Regions from separate parts of the Leisingera sp. S232 genome, predicted to be linked through region 3. Evidence: riboswitches for the same ligand, from Rfam matches in the RefSeq annotation. Region 3 holds a riboswitch; each other region holds the start of a gene.

Region 1 (5,312 bases), on a different contig from region 3:
ACGGGAAGTGTACCTGTATCAGCGTGAGCGCTCCCGCTTTGCTGTGCTGACAGAGGAATGCTGCAGTTTCATTCAATCCTGCGATCTGCAAGGCGGCAGGTCAGGCTGATTGCTTCTGGCTCAGCTCAGCAGGCCGGCGCCTGCACCTTCAGGCCAGTTGAAAGGACAAAAATGGGGCGCCGCCATCCGTATCTCGGACCCAGCGAGCCTTAATCCCGAAAATATCATTCACTGTTTCGGGCGCCAGCGCTTTGTCGGGCGCTCCCAAGGCCACTAGGCGCCCCTGCGACAGCACAGCAACGCGGTCGCAGGTCAAAGCCTGGTTCAAATCGTGCAGCGCCACCACGGTCGTCACTTTCAAGTTCCTGATGCAGTTCAGGATTGAAAGCTGATGGTGAATGTCCAGATGGTTCGTCGGCTCATCCAGAAGCAACAGCCCCGGCCGCTGCGCAAGGGCGCGGGCGATGTGCAGACGCTGCCGCTCGCCACCGGACAGAGTTGCCCATTCCCGTTGCGCAAAACCTTCCATTTCCACAGTGCGAAGCGCATCATCCACCAGCTGCGTGTCTTCACTGCTCCAGGGGGACAGGGCCGACAGCCACGGGATGCGGCCCAGCTCCACCACTGAGCGCGCGGTAATGCGCTCAGCGGTGTCTGCTTGTTGCTCGACAATTGCAATCCGCTGGGCGGCCTGTCGGCGCGTCAGCCGGGCCAATGGCTGCTCTGCCAGCAGCACGTCGCCTTGCACGGGTTTTACCAGGCCGCAGAGCAGCCGCATCAGGGTCGACTTGCCAGAGCCATTGGGGCCAACCAGCGCCAGTGACTCGCCTGGCTGCACTGTCAGCGAAACGTCCTCCAGCAGGCATTTGCCACGCACGGAAAATGAGAGGTTTCGGGCTTCAATCTTCATCGCGCAGCCCTTTGCCCACGCACCAGTATCACCGCAAAGGACGGCGCTCCGATCAATGCGGTGACCACGCCGATGGGCAACACCTGACCAGGAATAATGACGCGGGATACGATGTCAGCCGCGATCAGGAACACCGCACCAATCAGCGCCGCAGCAGGCATCAGCCTGCGGTGGCCCGGGCCCACCAGAAACCGCGCCGCGTGCGGGATCACCAGGCCGACGAAACCGATGGATCCAACGATCGAGACCATAACAGCAGTGGTCAGTGCAGTGGCAAAGATCAGTACCACCTGCACCCGGCGGACCGGGATGCCAAGTGCGGCCGCAGAATCGCTCCCGAAAGTGAAAGCATCCAGCGCCCGCGCATGAAACCGGCAGATGAGCCAGCCAGCCAGCGCCAGCGGCACCGCCAGCCAGACATCCGGCCAGCGAACGCCGCTGAGGTTGCCCATAAGCCAGAACATGATGCCGCGCGCCTGATCGGCATTGGCGGATTTGGCAATGATGAAAGCCGTGAGTGCATTGAACAGCTGTGAACCTGCGATGCCTGCCAGGATAATCTGAGCCGCCGCGGCGCGGCTGCTCCCTGCCCCTGCGGCCCGCGCCAGAATGGCAACAAATCCGAAGGCAAGAAGTGCCCCGTTGAAAGCCCCGAAAGAGAGGGACAGGGCGCCGCCGCCAAGACCCGCGATCGTCACGGCAACCGCTCCCGTTGACGCCCCTGCCGAAATTCCAAGGATATAAGGGTCTGCCAGCGCGTTGCGCAGCAAAGCCTGCAGCACCACACCGGAGACGGCCAAGGCCGCACCGCAGGCCGCAGCCACCAGCGCGCGCGGCAGCCGGTAGCTCCAGATAATGCCCTGGTCCACCGGATCCACCGGCAGGCCTGCCCCGGCCAGCTTGTTGGCAATAACAGACAGCACAAGATCAGGCGCAAGCGGGGTTTCCCCGATCATTGCGCCTGCCAGAACCGCCGCAGCCAGCACCGGCAGCGCCAGGCAAGCGCCCCGGACACCCTGCCAGGCCAGTGCGGCGGCTGCGCTCATGCGCCGTTGCCGATCGCGCTGAGTTCGGCGGCCAGATCCTCCAGCGCCGGGATGGCGCGGATGGTGGCGTCCATGGCCTGGGCGTCCATCACCACGATATGACCGTTCTTCACAGCCTCCATCTGGCTGGCAACTGGGTCATTGTTCAGGAACTCCAGTTTCTTCTGATAGTCGTCCGCAGCGAAACGGCGACGGTCCATGCGGGCAATCACGATCACCGTAGGGTTGGCCTTGGCAATAGTTTCCCAGCCAACGGTCGGCCATTCCTCGTCGGTCTCGATGACATTTTTCAGGCCCAGCTGCTGCATCATGTAGCCCGGCGCGCCCTTCTGCCCGGCCACAAACGGATCGCTTTCCATTTCCGGAGAGGAGAACCAGAACACGGCAGACGCATCCGTAAGCGCAACCTCTTGCGCCTTTGCAACCGCTGCGGCTTCGCGCGCCTTGTAGTCGGCAACCAGCTCTGCACCTTTTTCAGCCTCGCCAAAGATCGCCGCCAGCTCCTCGATGCCCTGATAGAGGCTATCGGTGGTGAACATCTGCGTTCGGGTGCCGTCGCCGCCGGTGGTATTGTCCTTGCCAACGCAATCAGCGGGCATCACATAGGTCGGAATGCCAAGGTCGTGGAACTGTTCACGCTTGGCCACCACGCCTTCTGGGCCGACATGCCATTCGTATTGCGCCGCAACCAGGCCCGGACGTTTGGCGACCACGCTTTCAAAACTTGGGTCGTTGTCGGCCAGTCGGTCGATCTTGGCGTTTACCTCCGCGTATTCCGGCAGCACGTCATTGAACCAAACCGAAGTGCCCAGAACCTTGTCGCCCAACCCGAGGGCGAAAAGCACCTCTGTAGCGGCCTGGCCGACCGTTACAGAAGACGAAACTGGCGCCTCGAAGGTGACAGTTTCGCCGCAGTTTTGCAGAGTCAGCGGGAAGTTTTCATCCGCAGTTGCAGCCTGTGCGGCAGCAATGAAAAATAGGCCCATCAGGCCGGAACGTAGATACATGATTTCGATCTCCATGTGTCAATGACCGGAGAACGGGTGAAAGGGCATTGACCGGTAAAACTGAGGGTCCAGCCCTCGCATTGCGGCACCTGGAACGGAGCAGCATCTTACCGGCAACCTCCCCGGACAACCCCGTCCGGTGTGCTTCAGTTTTCACCGGCAGGTCTCCTGACTGGCGTGTCATTGCCTGCGCCGTCTTCCCGGGTTTCCAGACCCAGTGACATCCTGGCACAGCACTCTCCGCCTACAGTTGCGGGGGCAGTTCCGTTTAGCACCCAAGGTGCCGCGGCTTCCCTCTTAGCCCTTTCGGGACCGGCAAAACGCGCGTAGCGCATCGCCTTTGCTGCGGCAAGAAAAAGTTCTTCGGGGCCATCAAAATCTTCCGTCTCCCGGTCGGTTTCATCCGGTAGAACACCTAAAGAATGGCATGTCCAACACGGGCTGCGATGCCCCCACCGCCCTGGGCAGCGACCGGCGCGGGACCTGCCCTGGCACCGGTCTGCGGCGTCTGCTTTGCTGGCTCTGCGCTTTGATCCGCGGCTTGGCCGTGAGCCGCTGTTATGCGGCGTGGAAACAGCGGTCCACCAGCGCCTTGGTATCCAGAATCATTATCGTTTCGAAGACACCGTCCGAGTTGGAGTGCTGCAAGCAGCCGGTAACATCCTCCGAGATGCTTTTGGAAGTACTTTGCTGATCCATGGATTTCAACTCAACGACACGGTTTTCAGTGGTGATGATTATCTCATCGACCGTGTCCACCAGAATGCCGAACTTCTGCTGACCGTGCTTGAATATCAGCACCTTTTGATTGCGCCCTGGCGCCGGTGGCAGACCATACAGAAGCCGGGGGTTAAACAATGTGATCAACTCGCCGCGCAAATTCAGGATGCCCTCGACAAAGCTCAGGGAAAACGGTGGCTCAAGCAGCTCCTGTGGCCGATTGATCACTTCGCTGACATGTGACGTGTCGAGAGCAAATTTCCTGTCAAAAGTGAACTTGATGAAGGTTCGACGCTTGGCCCGCGCCTCCAGTTCAGCGACCTCATCATCCACCTCTTCAGGCGGGAACACTTCCTGACAGGATTTTGCCGCAGCCAGAAAGCTCGGCTCTGTCGAAAGTTTCGCCGGGTCCAGCATCATCACGATCTGATCGTTCTTATCAAGCAGGCACCCATCCACCAGATCGCCGCGCGGCAGAGCCAGTTTTGCAAATGGCAGGATCTCGTCCTTGAAATACGGCAGAATGCTGTCAATCGAGAACACCATAAGCCCGACCGGTCCCTCTGCGGTTTCGATCACCAGCATCCGCCGGTCCTTTGGCACAGTGGCCCCAAGGGTAAACTTTGCTTCATCGCCCATGAAACCACGGAAATCTATGATGGGCAGAATAACGCCACGCAGGTTCGTGGTGCCAATTACGTTCCCCCCTGTCAGCAACGATTGCTCCAGCTTGGGAACTGTTCTGACTTCTTTCACGTAGCGAAGATCAACTGCGCAGGTCGTGTGCCCGGTTTGGAAAGACACACAGGCAAGCTTCTTGCCCCGACTTTGTTTTACGGTCTCCCTACCGGAGGTATTGTCTGCTCTCGGCAATTGCTCCAGGTTCAGCAATTCGTGCGGATCAAGGATCTGCACCAGTCTTTCACCGCTATCGAATTTCAGCACCCCGTCGACGACGACATCCTTGATGCCCTCGCCGTTGGGCCGGAAATCCACCCGCGCCACACCTTTCCCATTCAGGACCTCACCGGTTCTGTCAAAAAGCAGGCCAATACAATGTTCGCCATGTTCAATGATGGCGACTTTTCGTGGTCCTGGATCCTTATCCTCCGGAAATTCCAGCAATTTGCGCAATTCAATCACAGGAATAATCATGCCCCGGAGGTTGAATAGGCCCAGCATAAAAGGCGGCGCAAGCGGCACCGGTGAAATTTCCTCCGGTTCGTTGACAATCTCGTGGAGGGCAGAAACGGAGATTGCAAATTCGCTGTCGGCTATAAAAAAAGAGCCATATTTGTCCGCCTGCACCTGTTTCGCACTGCCGCCCGGCGCCGCGGAAATACTCTGCCGGGGATCTGCGCTCATCCCTGCCATTTCCGCAAGGCGGGGTTCCTGGCAGGCAGGCAGATCATTTGAGCCAAGGATCAGCGGCTCTGAATTCTCCGGTGTCATGATTTCACTCCCAAGCGCGGTATGGATGCCACCGTGAACTCACCGGTTGTGCAGTTGATAGTCACCTGCCTGCCCTGCATGCCGCCAACATCCTCGTAGATATTGCGGACACCGGCCTCCCGAAGAGCCCGGTAAGCAGAACGGGCATTGATACTGCCGACAAGCCGGTCAGGTTCA
Region 2 (5,312 bases), on a different contig from region 3:
GGTAACGCGTGCCCGCATCGTGGAGGGGTTCGGTAATCCGTCCTGTGCAGCGTTGATCGAATGCTGGCTGGAAACCGGCCGCACCCATCAAATCCGGGTGCATATGGCCCATGCCGGCCATGGGTTGATCGGTGACCCCACCTATGGTGGTCGCCGCAAACTGGCAAGCAAGGCTCTGAACGAAGCCGCACAGGCGGCGGTGCAGGCTTTCCCGCGCCAGGCGCTGCATGCTGCTGTTCTGGGGTTCAATCACCCGGTGACGGGCGCGCCGCTCAGGTTTGAGGCGCCGCTGCCGCAGGACATGGCGCAGTTGCTGGCCGCACTGCGTCAGTAAATTGCCAGCAAATAAGCGTGTTCCAGCCTGTGATGCAATTCACAGACCGGTATCATCGGGCTAACATACAAGAATTCCATAAGCGGTCCTTGAAAAGGGCTTAGCGCTATCACATATGCGCTAATGTTAAGTCCTTATACATTTGGGAGGGACACTTTAATATGGCGAATTATGCAAACCTGCCTGCCCCGACGCCCGAAGGCGGCCTGAACCGGTATCTCCAGGAAATCCGCAAGTTTCCGCTGCTGGAGCCGGAAGAAGAATACATGCTGGCCAAGCGCTGGGTCGAGGAGCAGGACGCAAAGTCTGCGCATCAGATGGTGACTTCCCATCTGCGGCTCGCGGCCAAGATTGCCATGGGCTACCGCGGCTATGGCCTGCCGCAGGCCGAAGTGATCTCAGAAGCGAACGTTGGCCTGATGCAGGCGGTGAAACGTTTTGACCCCGAAAAGGGCTTCCGTCTGGCAACTTATGCCATGTGGTGGATCCGTGCCTCGATCCAAGAATATATCCTGCGGTCCTGGTCGCTGGTGAAACTCGGCACCACCTCAGCGCAGAAGAAGCTGTTTTTCAATCTGCGCAAGGCCAAGGCCCGCATCGGCGCGCTGGAAGATGGCGACCTGCGCCCCGAGAATGTCGCGCGGATTGCCTACGACCTTGGCGTGACTGAGGACGAGGTGATCTCGATGAACCGCCGCATGTCCGGCGGGGATGCGTCCCTGAATGCCACCGTCGGCTCAGAGGGCGAAGGCACGATGCAATGGCAGGACTGGCTGGAGGACGAGGACGCTGACCAGGCTGGCGACTATGAGGCCCGTGATGAACTGGAGGCCCGCCGCGAGTTGCTGGTCGAGGCGCTGGACGTGCTGAACGATCGCGAGAAAGACATCCTGACCCAGCGCCGCCTGATGGATCAGGCCGTCACGCTGGAGGAGCTGAGCACCCAGTACAATGTCAGCCGCGAGCGTATCCGGCAGATCGAAGTCAGGGCGTTTGAGAAGCTTCAGAAGAAGATGCGCGACCTGGCGATGGACAAAGGGATGCTGAACGGCGCCTGATCTCAGGGGGCGGCAGCAAAGGGAAGGGCGGTGCATTGCACCGCTTTTTTTGCTTCTGACAATGACGCTGGTGTTACGGCAGTGCTTCTGCCGCAATGTTTCGCACGCGAAACATTCGGTCAGATGTGCTGACCTTCCTTGCTGGCAAGTGCTTGCGGGGAGATCTGCCTGGCGCGGGCCTGGCGCATTGCTGGGTGCGCGGCGGAGAGCTGGCAGAAGTGCTGGCTGGTGGTCCGCTCATCATTGTGCGGCTGGCTGAAATCACTTTGGTTGCTGGCGTAGCGAGCTGTCTGGCTGCCCTGTGGGGGGGCTGGAGCGCTGGCTGCTTGCGGCCGGTGATTCTGGCTTGCGTGCAAATTCTGTATTCTATGTAGCGGCCAGTGGCAGGGTGGTCAACGAAAAGTTCAACAAAATCAAATAGTTGACAGAATTACTCGGAAATTGCCGTCGGTTGCCACTGGTCAGCTGGCCTCGACGTCCCTAAAATCTCGCCTCTGGCACAGGAGGAAGGACCATGGCAGGCGGCTGGGCGCAGGACGGCGCAGTGACCGAGCAGATCGAAGCTTCGATCAATGATGAACTGGCGCGGCTGAAGGCGCAGAAACGCCCCATGGGCGAAAGCCTGACCCATTGTGCCGAATGCGAGGAGCCAATCCCGGAAAAGCGCCGCATTGCAATTCCCGGCGTTAAGCTGTGCCTTGACTGTCAGCAAGAACGCGATGGAGTCCGCCAGGCGCGCGCAGGCATCAACCGGCGCGGCTCCAAGGACAGCCAGCTGAAATAGTGGTGTGTCCGTTGGGTGGTGTCAGTTCATCTGGCAGCCGCATTTTCAGGCAGGAAAAACGGGGTACCGACAGCAGGCGGTCCAGCCAGCCCAAGGCATAGTCCCATAACCTGTGCCAGTTTACCTACTTCAGCCGGTCAAGCGACGGATGACCCATGTGCAGATAGCTGTCTGCACAGCCCATCATCCCATTAATCGACCACGGTGAAGTTTGGCGCCGCCAGCAACAGAACCGGCAAAGTGAACTGGGGGATGCACCGCGACTTGATGTTGTTCCTCTGACAGCAGTTGTTGCGGCACAGGCGGCGAAACATCGGGCGGAACAGCCAGACAGGCAAAACTATGGAAGGCAGCGGTCAGGTGAATAGAATAGGATTCTCTTGACACAGAATAGGCGGTTTGACATTCAGCCAGAGTGACCGGTTCCGCGAGTGTTTCAATGCGCAGCGGAAGAAATAGGGAACACGGTGCGGCGTACCCAAAAGGGACCAAATCCGTGACTGCCCCCGCAACTGTGAGCGGTGAGTGACGCTGAAAACGCCACTGGGACATGTCCCGGGAAGGCCAGCGGAACCGAGACCCGCGAGTCAGGAGACCTGCCGGACACGAGGGCCGAGACTCCGTCTGCGGAGAATCGGGTCTTTTCCACCGGACGCCGGGGTGCGCGTCTGGCGCGACTGTCGTTCAGGCGATCCCGTGCCACTACTCCCCGTTGTTCATTCCTGATTGCAGGTGCGCCTGCGTCGTTGAATGAGGACGAAATGAAACTGAACTACCTGGCCGCAGCTCTGGCCGTTTCCCTGCCGACTGCTGCGTCGGCGCATTTCCAGCTGAACTACACTGAGCAAGCGCTGATCGAAAAACCTGGCGATGTGCCGATGGGGCTGGTGTTCTGGCACCCGATGGCCAATGGCCATGCGATGGATATGGGCAAGCCGGAAGAATTCTTCATGATCCACAAGGGCGAGAAGATTGACCTGTCGGATCGTCTGGAGCCAGCCACCTTCAAAGGAGTTGAGAACGAAGCCTCGGCCTATAAGGCCTCGGTGCCGGTGAAACGCTCCGGCGACTATGTTGTGGTGACTGTGCCCGCGCCTTATTACGAGGAAAGCGAAGACATCTACATCCAGCAGATTGCCAAGGTCGTGCTGAACCGCAACACGCTGCCGTCTGATTGGGATCAGCCGGTTGGCCTGGACACCGAAATCCTGCCGCTGAACAAGCCTTACAACGTCATTGTGGGGTCCACGTTCTCTGGTCAGGTTCTGGCTGACGGCAAACCGGTTCCGGGTGCCGAGATTGAAATCGAATTTATGGCGGCTGAGCCTGATCTCGACAAGTTTGCCACCACCAGCCCCACCGTTGGTGAGATGCCGGGCGGAGCGATTGTGGCCATTGCCGATCAAAACGGCGTGTTCTCTTTTGGGATTCCGAGAGCGGGTTACTGGGGCTTTGCCGCTCTGGGCTCCGGTCCGGCGACGGAACACGAAGGCAAGGAGCTTAGCCAGGATGCAGTGCTGTGGATCCACGCTGAAGAGCTGAAGTGAAAGTAGACCGATGCATATCGTAGACGGCGCACTGTCGAACCCGGTTGTCATCGGCGGCGCGATTGCCGCCGTCGGCGGTGTTGCTATGGGTCTGCGTAAACTGCCGCTGGAACGTATTCCGGCGGCAGGGGTGCTTTCGGCCAGTTTCTTTGTCGCTTCGCTGATCCATGTGCCGATCGGCCCCAGTTCGGTTCATCTGATCCTGAACGGGCTGGCTGGGCTGGTGCTGGGCTGGGCCGCGTTCCCGGCCCTGTTTGTCGGCCTGTTGCTGCAGGCGGTTTTCTTCGGCTTTGGCGGGCTGACAGTGCTGGGCGTAAACGCCGTGAACATTGCCTTGCCTGCAGTTCTGGTCGGCCTGATGTTCCGGCCACTGGTGGCCCGTGGCTCGCCGCTGCAGGGGGCGATCTGGGGAGGCATTGGCGGCGGTGTGGCAATTGCCCTCACGACTCTTGCTGTTGCAGTATCGCTGATGCTGTCTGGTGACGAATTCATTCTTGCCGCCAAGCTTGTGTTCTTTTCCCATATCCCAGTGATGTTGATCGAGGCGCTTTTGTCCGGCGCCGCCATTTTCCTTGCCCGGCGGGTGAAGCCCGAACTGTTTGCTGACACAAAGAAAGGAAGCCTGGCATGATCCGCTTCTGCGTTCTGGTCGTTGCACTGCTGGCGCCTTTGCCTGCACTGGCGCACAATGTGATTTCTTCTGTGTTTCCTTCTGGATCAGACATCGAGGGCGAAGTCGGCTTTTCCAATGGCGAAATGGCTCCGGACTTGCTGATCGAGGTTTTTGACGAAGCTGGCGGAAAACTGGGCGACACAACGACTGATGCCGACGGTTTCTTCCTGTTCACCCCCTCTGAACCTGTGACGCATATCTTTCGCGGCGATCTTGGTGCCGGTCATGTTGCAGAGGCCGTCATGGACGCCGCCGAGGTTGCAGAAATTCTGGGACAAAGCCCCGGCACAGCGCCCCCCACAACGGCCGGCGTTGCTGCAGTGCCGTCAGCTGCCATAGCTGCAGGCCTGTCCGATCAGGCGCGCACGGAACTTGCAGCCATGCTGCGCACCGAGTTGCGCCCCCTGCGACAGGAATTGACCGCGTTCAAGAACAAATCGAACTTTCAATCCGTCCTTGGGGGTATTGGTTACATCCTTGGCCTGTTCGGCCTGGGCTTTTACATCGCGGCGCGGCGCAAGATCGGCAGTGGTACATGACTTATGTTCTGACGGGCGATGAAAAGCCGCTGAGCGGCTTTGGCGCATTGGGCGCAAAGGTCACAGTGCTTGATCCGCGGATGCGCATCGTGATGACAGCCGTCTATGCCGTTGTGGTGGTCTCGCTCAGCAACCTTTGGGTGCTGTCAGCTGCGCTTGGCCTGTCGATTTGGCTTCTGGCGTTCTCTGGTCTGCCGCCGCGGAAGACGCTGAAACGGATGGCGATGATGGACAGTTTCATCATCTTCATGCTGGTGCTGCTGCCGTTCACCATCCCGGGCACCCCTGTCTTTTCTGTGTGGGGGCTGGAGGCCAGCTGGGAAGGCCTGCGGCGCGCAGCCGAGATTGCCCTGACCGCAAATGCCGTCATCCTGGCG
Region 3 (5,312 bases):
GGTGGTCAGGGCGGCTTTGTACTCTGTGAGGGAGACGCTCAGCGTTTCTTTCATCAGCCGCAGGCCGGAGTCTTCCTGCGGCTCGACGGTATAGCCCTGGTCCCAGAGTTCACGCAGGATTTCGTCGCAGGACGCCAGTGCGTCGAGGCCAACGGCATGGGCGAGATTGTGGTCGCGGCCGGGGTAGGTGGACAGAACCAAGGCAAGGCGCTTGTCCGCATTGGGGAGCCTGGCGAGACGCAGCCAGCCTTCGACGCGGTCTACAGCCGCCTTGACGCGGTCCGGATCGGCGCGATGGGCAAAGCGGGAATACTGCAGGTCCGGATCTTTCTTGCCCGGTGATTTGAAACTGACAACACCTGCAAAGATGCGGCCGTCGACCTCGGGCAGCACCACATGCATGGCAAGGTCGGCGGGCGAGAGGCCGCGACCGGCATCCGCCCAGTCCTTGCGCCGTGCGGTGGAGAGGGCGACCTGGAATACCGGGCATCCGGTTGTGGAGAGTGGTGAGGCGCTGCCGTCAGTGCCCTGTGCCGAAAAGGCGGTGGCGTTGATGATGGCGGCGGGAGCCAGCTCCGGGAGTTTTGCGCGCAGCCATTCCGTGGCAGCAGGTGCCTTGAGGCTGGCAGCAAAGGCGCCGTAGGCAGCGTAGCCGCGGGCGCGGAGTTCTTCGAGCAGCGCATCCACCGGGGCGGTGTCGGCTGCGGTGAGATAGGAACGGTAGAAGCTGACCAGAACCAGCGGTTTGTCCTGCGGAGGGAGGTCGGCCAGCACGCCCCTGGCGGGATCGTAGAAGCCATGCTGGGGCATGGATTTCACGCCAAGGACAGGGCCTGCGTAGAGGCCTGCGGCGAGCGACAGCTGGGCGAGGGCGGCCTGGGCGGCAACGGCGCCGCCGGCGTCGCACAGGGATTGCAGGCGGCGCAGAGTGGAGACGGGCAGGGTGGACAGTTCGTCCAGGCGTGCGTCTTCGCGGCCGTCAGCAGGCAGAACCGCCAGCGCAATGCCTTTGCGGCGGGCGAGATCCTGCAGGGTTGCGAGCCCGTAGGACCAATAGCTTTCGCCACCGATGAGACGGACAAGGACGCCCTTGGCGCCCTCAAGTGTCTGTTCCGCGTAGACGTCGACGGAGAGCGGGTGTTTCAGCGCGACGAGGTTGGCAACCCTGAGGCTGGGTAGCTTGCCGTCTGCCCGGTGCCAGCCTGCGGCAAAGGCACCAAGGTCGCTGTCGGAGAAAGACAACACCACAAGGTCCGCAGGGGTCTGTCCCAGATCCTGCGGGGTGTCGGTCTCGTCAAGGCCGTGGCTTTCGCGGAAGACGACGTGCATCAGTTTCTGCCTTTCCCGGCCAGCAAAACGGTGTCCCGGGGCGCAAGCCCCGGATCGCGCCCGACCCGCTCCGATGGGCGGGCGCGATTGCGCCCACCCCGGAACGGGCGCGATCCTTTCCGCTCATGAAGGTTACGGGTCAGGGGCATCAGCTTAGGCCCCCAGCTCGGCGCGGATCGCCTGTTCGTCGATATCGTCATGCTCGGCGATAACCACCAGGGCAGTCTTGCGCGGCTGCGCGCCCCAGGGCTGATCATATTGCGCGCGCAGGCGCTCACCCACGGCCTGAACCAGCATCCGCATCGGTTTTCCCTCCACCGCGACATAGCCTTTGACGCGCAGGATATTGCGTTCGCGGGCGAGTTTCACGATGGCATTCTGCAGCGATTCCGGATCGGATACTTCGCCCATTTCGACAACGATGCTTTCAAAATCGTCGTGTTCGTGGTCGTGATGGCCGTCGTGATGGCTGGGGCGGGCGTCGAGGTCGTCTTCGGCGGCCGCTTCCAGACCCAGGATAATGCGCGGGTCAATCACACCTTCGCTCATCGGCAGGATCGGCAGCTTGCGGGGGGCTTCGGCCTCGATCACTGTGCGGGCTTTTTCGACGCCTGCGTCTCCGGCCAGGTCGGCCTTGGACAGAAGCACGATGTCGGCGCAGGAAATCTGGTCTTCGAAGACTTCGCTGAGCGGGGTTTCATGGTCGATGCTGTCATCCGCTTCGCGCTGGGCCTGCACGGCGTCCAGATCGGGGGCGAACTGGCCCTTGGCAACTGCTTCGGCATCGGCCAGCGCAATCACGCCGTCGACTGTGATGCGCGAACGGATCGCGGGCCAGTCGAAGGCCTTCAGCAGCGGCTTGGGCAGGGCGAGGCCAGAGGTTTCGATCACGATGTGGTCGGGTTTTTCCGGCAGCTCCATCAGCTGTTCGATGGTGGGGATGAAGTCATCGGCCACGGTGCAGCAGATGCAGCCGTTGGCCAGTTCCATGATGTTTTCCGCCGGGCAGTTTTCATCGGCGCAGGATTTCAGGATGTCGCCGTCGACGCCGGCGGTGCCGAATTCATTCACCACAACAGCCAGCCGTTTGCCTTGCGGGTTCTGCATCAGATGGCGGATCAGCGTGGTTTTGCCCGCGCCGAGAAAGCCGGTGATGACGGTGACGGGGATCTTGTTGAGATCGCTCATGATTACTCCTCGGAAGGGAAGGCGGCCGGCGGGATGCGGGCAACGGATTGTTTGCGGAAAGCTGTGGGGCGCTCGCGCCAGGGCACAAGGCCGTCGGCGGTGGCAGCATAGGCGGCGGTGCCTGCGAGAATCTCTGGGATATGCACGTCCGGGTCCATGTCGCCGTAGACGTAGCTCCAGCGTTCCTCGCCGCCGGTCAGCAGCACGGTGCAGCTGCGCGAGCAGGCCGACAGGCATTTGACGCCGCGGAGGGTCACGCCCTCGGGCATGCCGGCCTCTTTCAGTGCATCATGCAGCAGGGTGCCCGGGCGGGTCGCCTCGGGGTCGGCACCTTCGTTCCGGCAGGTCAGGCATACGGTCAGGGTGACCGGTCCCGGGGTGCGGGCAGCATTGTCCGCCATTTCGTCAGCCATCTTCGCGTCTCCTGTCGCGGCTGGGCTTGTGGGATGGCCAGAAAGGAGCTGTCTCGTGCCAGCTCCTCAACCGGTTGCAGAACACCCCGTCTGCCCGTTGATCTCATCGTCGCTGGCAGGTCTCCCGGCTTGCGGATGCCAAGGCGCGGGGCCTTGCTGGCTATCCTGCCTTCCCGGGTGTTCTCCCAGTGGCATGGCGGCCTCATCCGGTCACGGTCGCGGGGGCGGCTGTGCTTGAGCCTTGGCAGGCCTTCACATTCCCTCTTCGCCTGTTTTCACAGGAACCAGCTGACCCCCCTTGCGCTATGGCGGGCTTCTTTGTCAAGACATGGGGGCAAACAGCTGGAGCACACCATGAGTGAAAAGTCTGAAACCGGCATCTCGGAGGATGAAGCCGCCCGTCACGCGTCCAAAATGGCCAAGAAGAAGGCCGCGCGCGACCGGATGATGAAAACCAAGGAGGGCGAGAAAGGCCTGATCATCGTCCATACCGGGCCGGGCAAGGGTAAGTCTTCGTCCGGCTTTGGCATGATTATGCGCTGTATTGCCCATGGGATGCCATCTGCGGTGGTGCAGTTCATCAAGGGCGCCTGGCAAACTGGCGAACGGACGCTGATCGAGGAAAACTTCAGCGATCTGTGTCAGTTCTATGCGATGGGGGAAGGCTTTACCTGGGAAACCCAGGACAAGGCCCGCGACATCGCTGCCGCGCAAAAAGGCTGGGAGAAGGCCAAGGAGATGATCCTGGACGAGAAAAACACCATGGTTTTGCTCGACGAGATCAATATCGCGCTGCGCTATGAGTATCTGGACCTGGATGAGGTGCTGGAGTTTCTGGTGGAGCAGAAGCCGCCGATGACGCATGTGGTGCTGACAGGCCGGAACGCCAAGGAAGAGCTGATCGAGATCGCGGATCTGGTGACTGAGATGGGCCAGATCAAGCACCCGTTCCGTGCAGGGGTGAAGGCGCAGAAAGGGGTGGAGTTCTAACCCCTTTCAGATCGCAATCTTGAGCAGGCCTGAGGTTTTGCGCTTTGCTTTGCAAATCGCCGGGGGGCGGGGGGGGGGGGGCCCGCCCCCCCCCCCCCCCCCCCCCCCCCCCCCCCCCCCCCCCCCCCCCCCCCCCCCCCCCCCCCCCCCCCCCCAACGCTTTTCAGGGAATCTCTGATTCATTGAAAAGGGGCGGGAGTGCCTCGGTCTATGATGTCCGGACTGTCATCGGGGGCGGGCTGATGATGCCGTGCGGGCGGTCTTCTCGCTGATGTAGGTATCGACCGCCGCGCGCTGTGCATCATCCAGCCGCAGGCCTAGTTTGGTGCGCCGCCACAGGTAATCTTCGCCGGAGCGTACCCATTCGCGGGCAATGGCCCAATCCAGTTCCCGCGCGGTGATGGTCGCGCCGAAGTTCCGGCCCAGGTCCTCTGCGGATTTGGCTGTGCCCAGCACGTCCCAGGACTCGGTGCCGTAGGCGCGGATCAGGCGGCGGGTCCAGTAGGGGGTGAGGAATGGATACTCCACCGCCAGCGCGCTGCGCAGCTTGTCTACATCTGCCACCGCGAAGTCGCCACCGGGCAGGGCAGCACCTGCCGTCCAGTCCGCAGGCAATTGCGGGAACACTTTGCCGATCTTTGCAAGTGCCGCCTCGGCCAGCTTGCGGTAGGTGGTGATCTTGCCGCCGAAGACATTCAGCAGCGGTGCCTGCGCCTGATCCAGTGTCAGAACATATTCGCGAGTCGCTGCGGTGGCTGAGCTGGCACCGTCGTCATAAAGCGGGCGCACGCCGGAATAGGTCCAGACAATGTCTTCGCGCGTGAGCGGTTGATTGAAATATCCGGACGCGAAATCAATCAGATAGTCCTGCTCTGCCGCAGTGCATTCCGGTGCTGTGTCCGGATCCGGGTGGTCGGCGTCGGTGGTGCCGATCAGGGTGAAGTCTTCCTCGTAAGGAATGGCAAAGATGATCCGCCCGTCAGTACCTTGAAAGAAGTAGCAGCGGCCATGGTCGAACAGTTTCGGCACAACGATATGGCTGCCACGCACCAGCCGGACATTTTCACGGCTGTTCTGACCCAGTTTTTGTTTCAGCACATCGGCGACCCAAGGCCCGGCTGCGTTGACCAGCATCTTGGCCCGGTGTTCTTGTTCCAGGTCAGTGGCGTGATCCTTCACCGTGACAATCCAGTGATCAGAGTGGCGCACGGCTGACAGCACTTCGGTCCGGGTCAGGATTTCGGCGCCGCGGGCCTGTGCATCGCGGGCGTTCAGCACCACCAGCCGGGCGTCCTCGATCCAGCAGTCGGAATATTCAAAGGCGGTTTTGAACATGTCTTTCAGCGGCCGTCCTGCCGGGTCGGCGGCCAAATCCAGTTTCGCGGTTCCGGG

What was found. A riboswitch is a leader RNA that binds a small molecule or an ion and turns the genes downstream of it on or off. The one in region 3 is predicted to bind cobalamin.
Region 1: another riboswitch for cobalamin. It lies ahead of ACP151_RS09535 (ABC transporter substrate-binding protein); the one in region 3 lies ahead of ACP151_RS06930 (DUF1636 family protein).
Region 2: another riboswitch for cobalamin. It lies ahead of ACP151_RS13285 (DUF4198 domain-containing protein); the one in region 3 lies ahead of ACP151_RS06930 (DUF1636 family protein).

What each region holds. Positions count from the first base shown of each region.
Region 1 is NZ_JBNAFX010000011.1:86,217-91,528, forward strand. Features, by position in the region: gene ACP151_RS09520 (LysR family transcriptional regulator) at 1-109, shown strand, start outside; partial or broken gene ACP151_RS09525 (ABC transporter ATP-binding protein) at 400-910, opposite strand; gene ACP151_RS09530 (FecCD family ABC transporter permease) at 907-1,956, opposite strand; gene ACP151_RS09535 (ABC transporter substrate-binding protein) at 1,953-2,963, opposite strand; cobalamin riboswitch at 3,105-3,295, opposite strand; gene ACP151_RS09540 (chemotaxis protein CheW) at 3,522-5,057, opposite strand; gene ACP151_RS09545 (chemotaxis protein CheD) at 5,132-5,312, opposite strand, start outside.
Region 2 is NZ_JBNAFX010000021.1:8,002-13,313, reverse strand. Features, by position in the region: gene ACP151_RS13300 (RluA family pseudouridine synthase) at 1-334, shown strand, start outside; gene rpoH (RNA polymerase sigma factor RpoH) at 496-1,392, shown strand; gene ACP151_RS13290 (DksA/TraR family C4-type zinc finger protein) at 1,907-2,176, shown strand; cobalamin riboswitch at 2,580-2,794, shown strand; gene ACP151_RS13285 (DUF4198 domain-containing protein) at 2,938-3,723, shown strand; gene cbiM (cobalt transporter CbiM) at 3,734-4,354, shown strand; gene ACP151_RS13275 (cobalt ABC transporter permease) at 4,351-4,935, shown strand; gene cbiQ (cobalt ECF transporter T component CbiQ) at 4,932-5,312, shown strand, end outside.
Region 3 is NZ_JBNAFX010000006.1:126,999-132,310, forward strand. Features, by position in the region: gene cobN (cobaltochelatase subunit CobN) at 1-1,329, opposite strand, end outside; gene cobW (cobalamin biosynthesis protein CobW) at 1,483-2,517, opposite strand; gene ACP151_RS06930 (DUF1636 family protein) at 2,520-2,930, opposite strand; cobalamin riboswitch at 3,028-3,232, opposite strand; gene cobO (cob(I)yrinic acid a,c-diamide adenosyltransferase) at 3,285-3,920, shown strand; gene glpD (glycerol-3-phosphate dehydrogenase) at 4,146-5,312, opposite strand, start outside.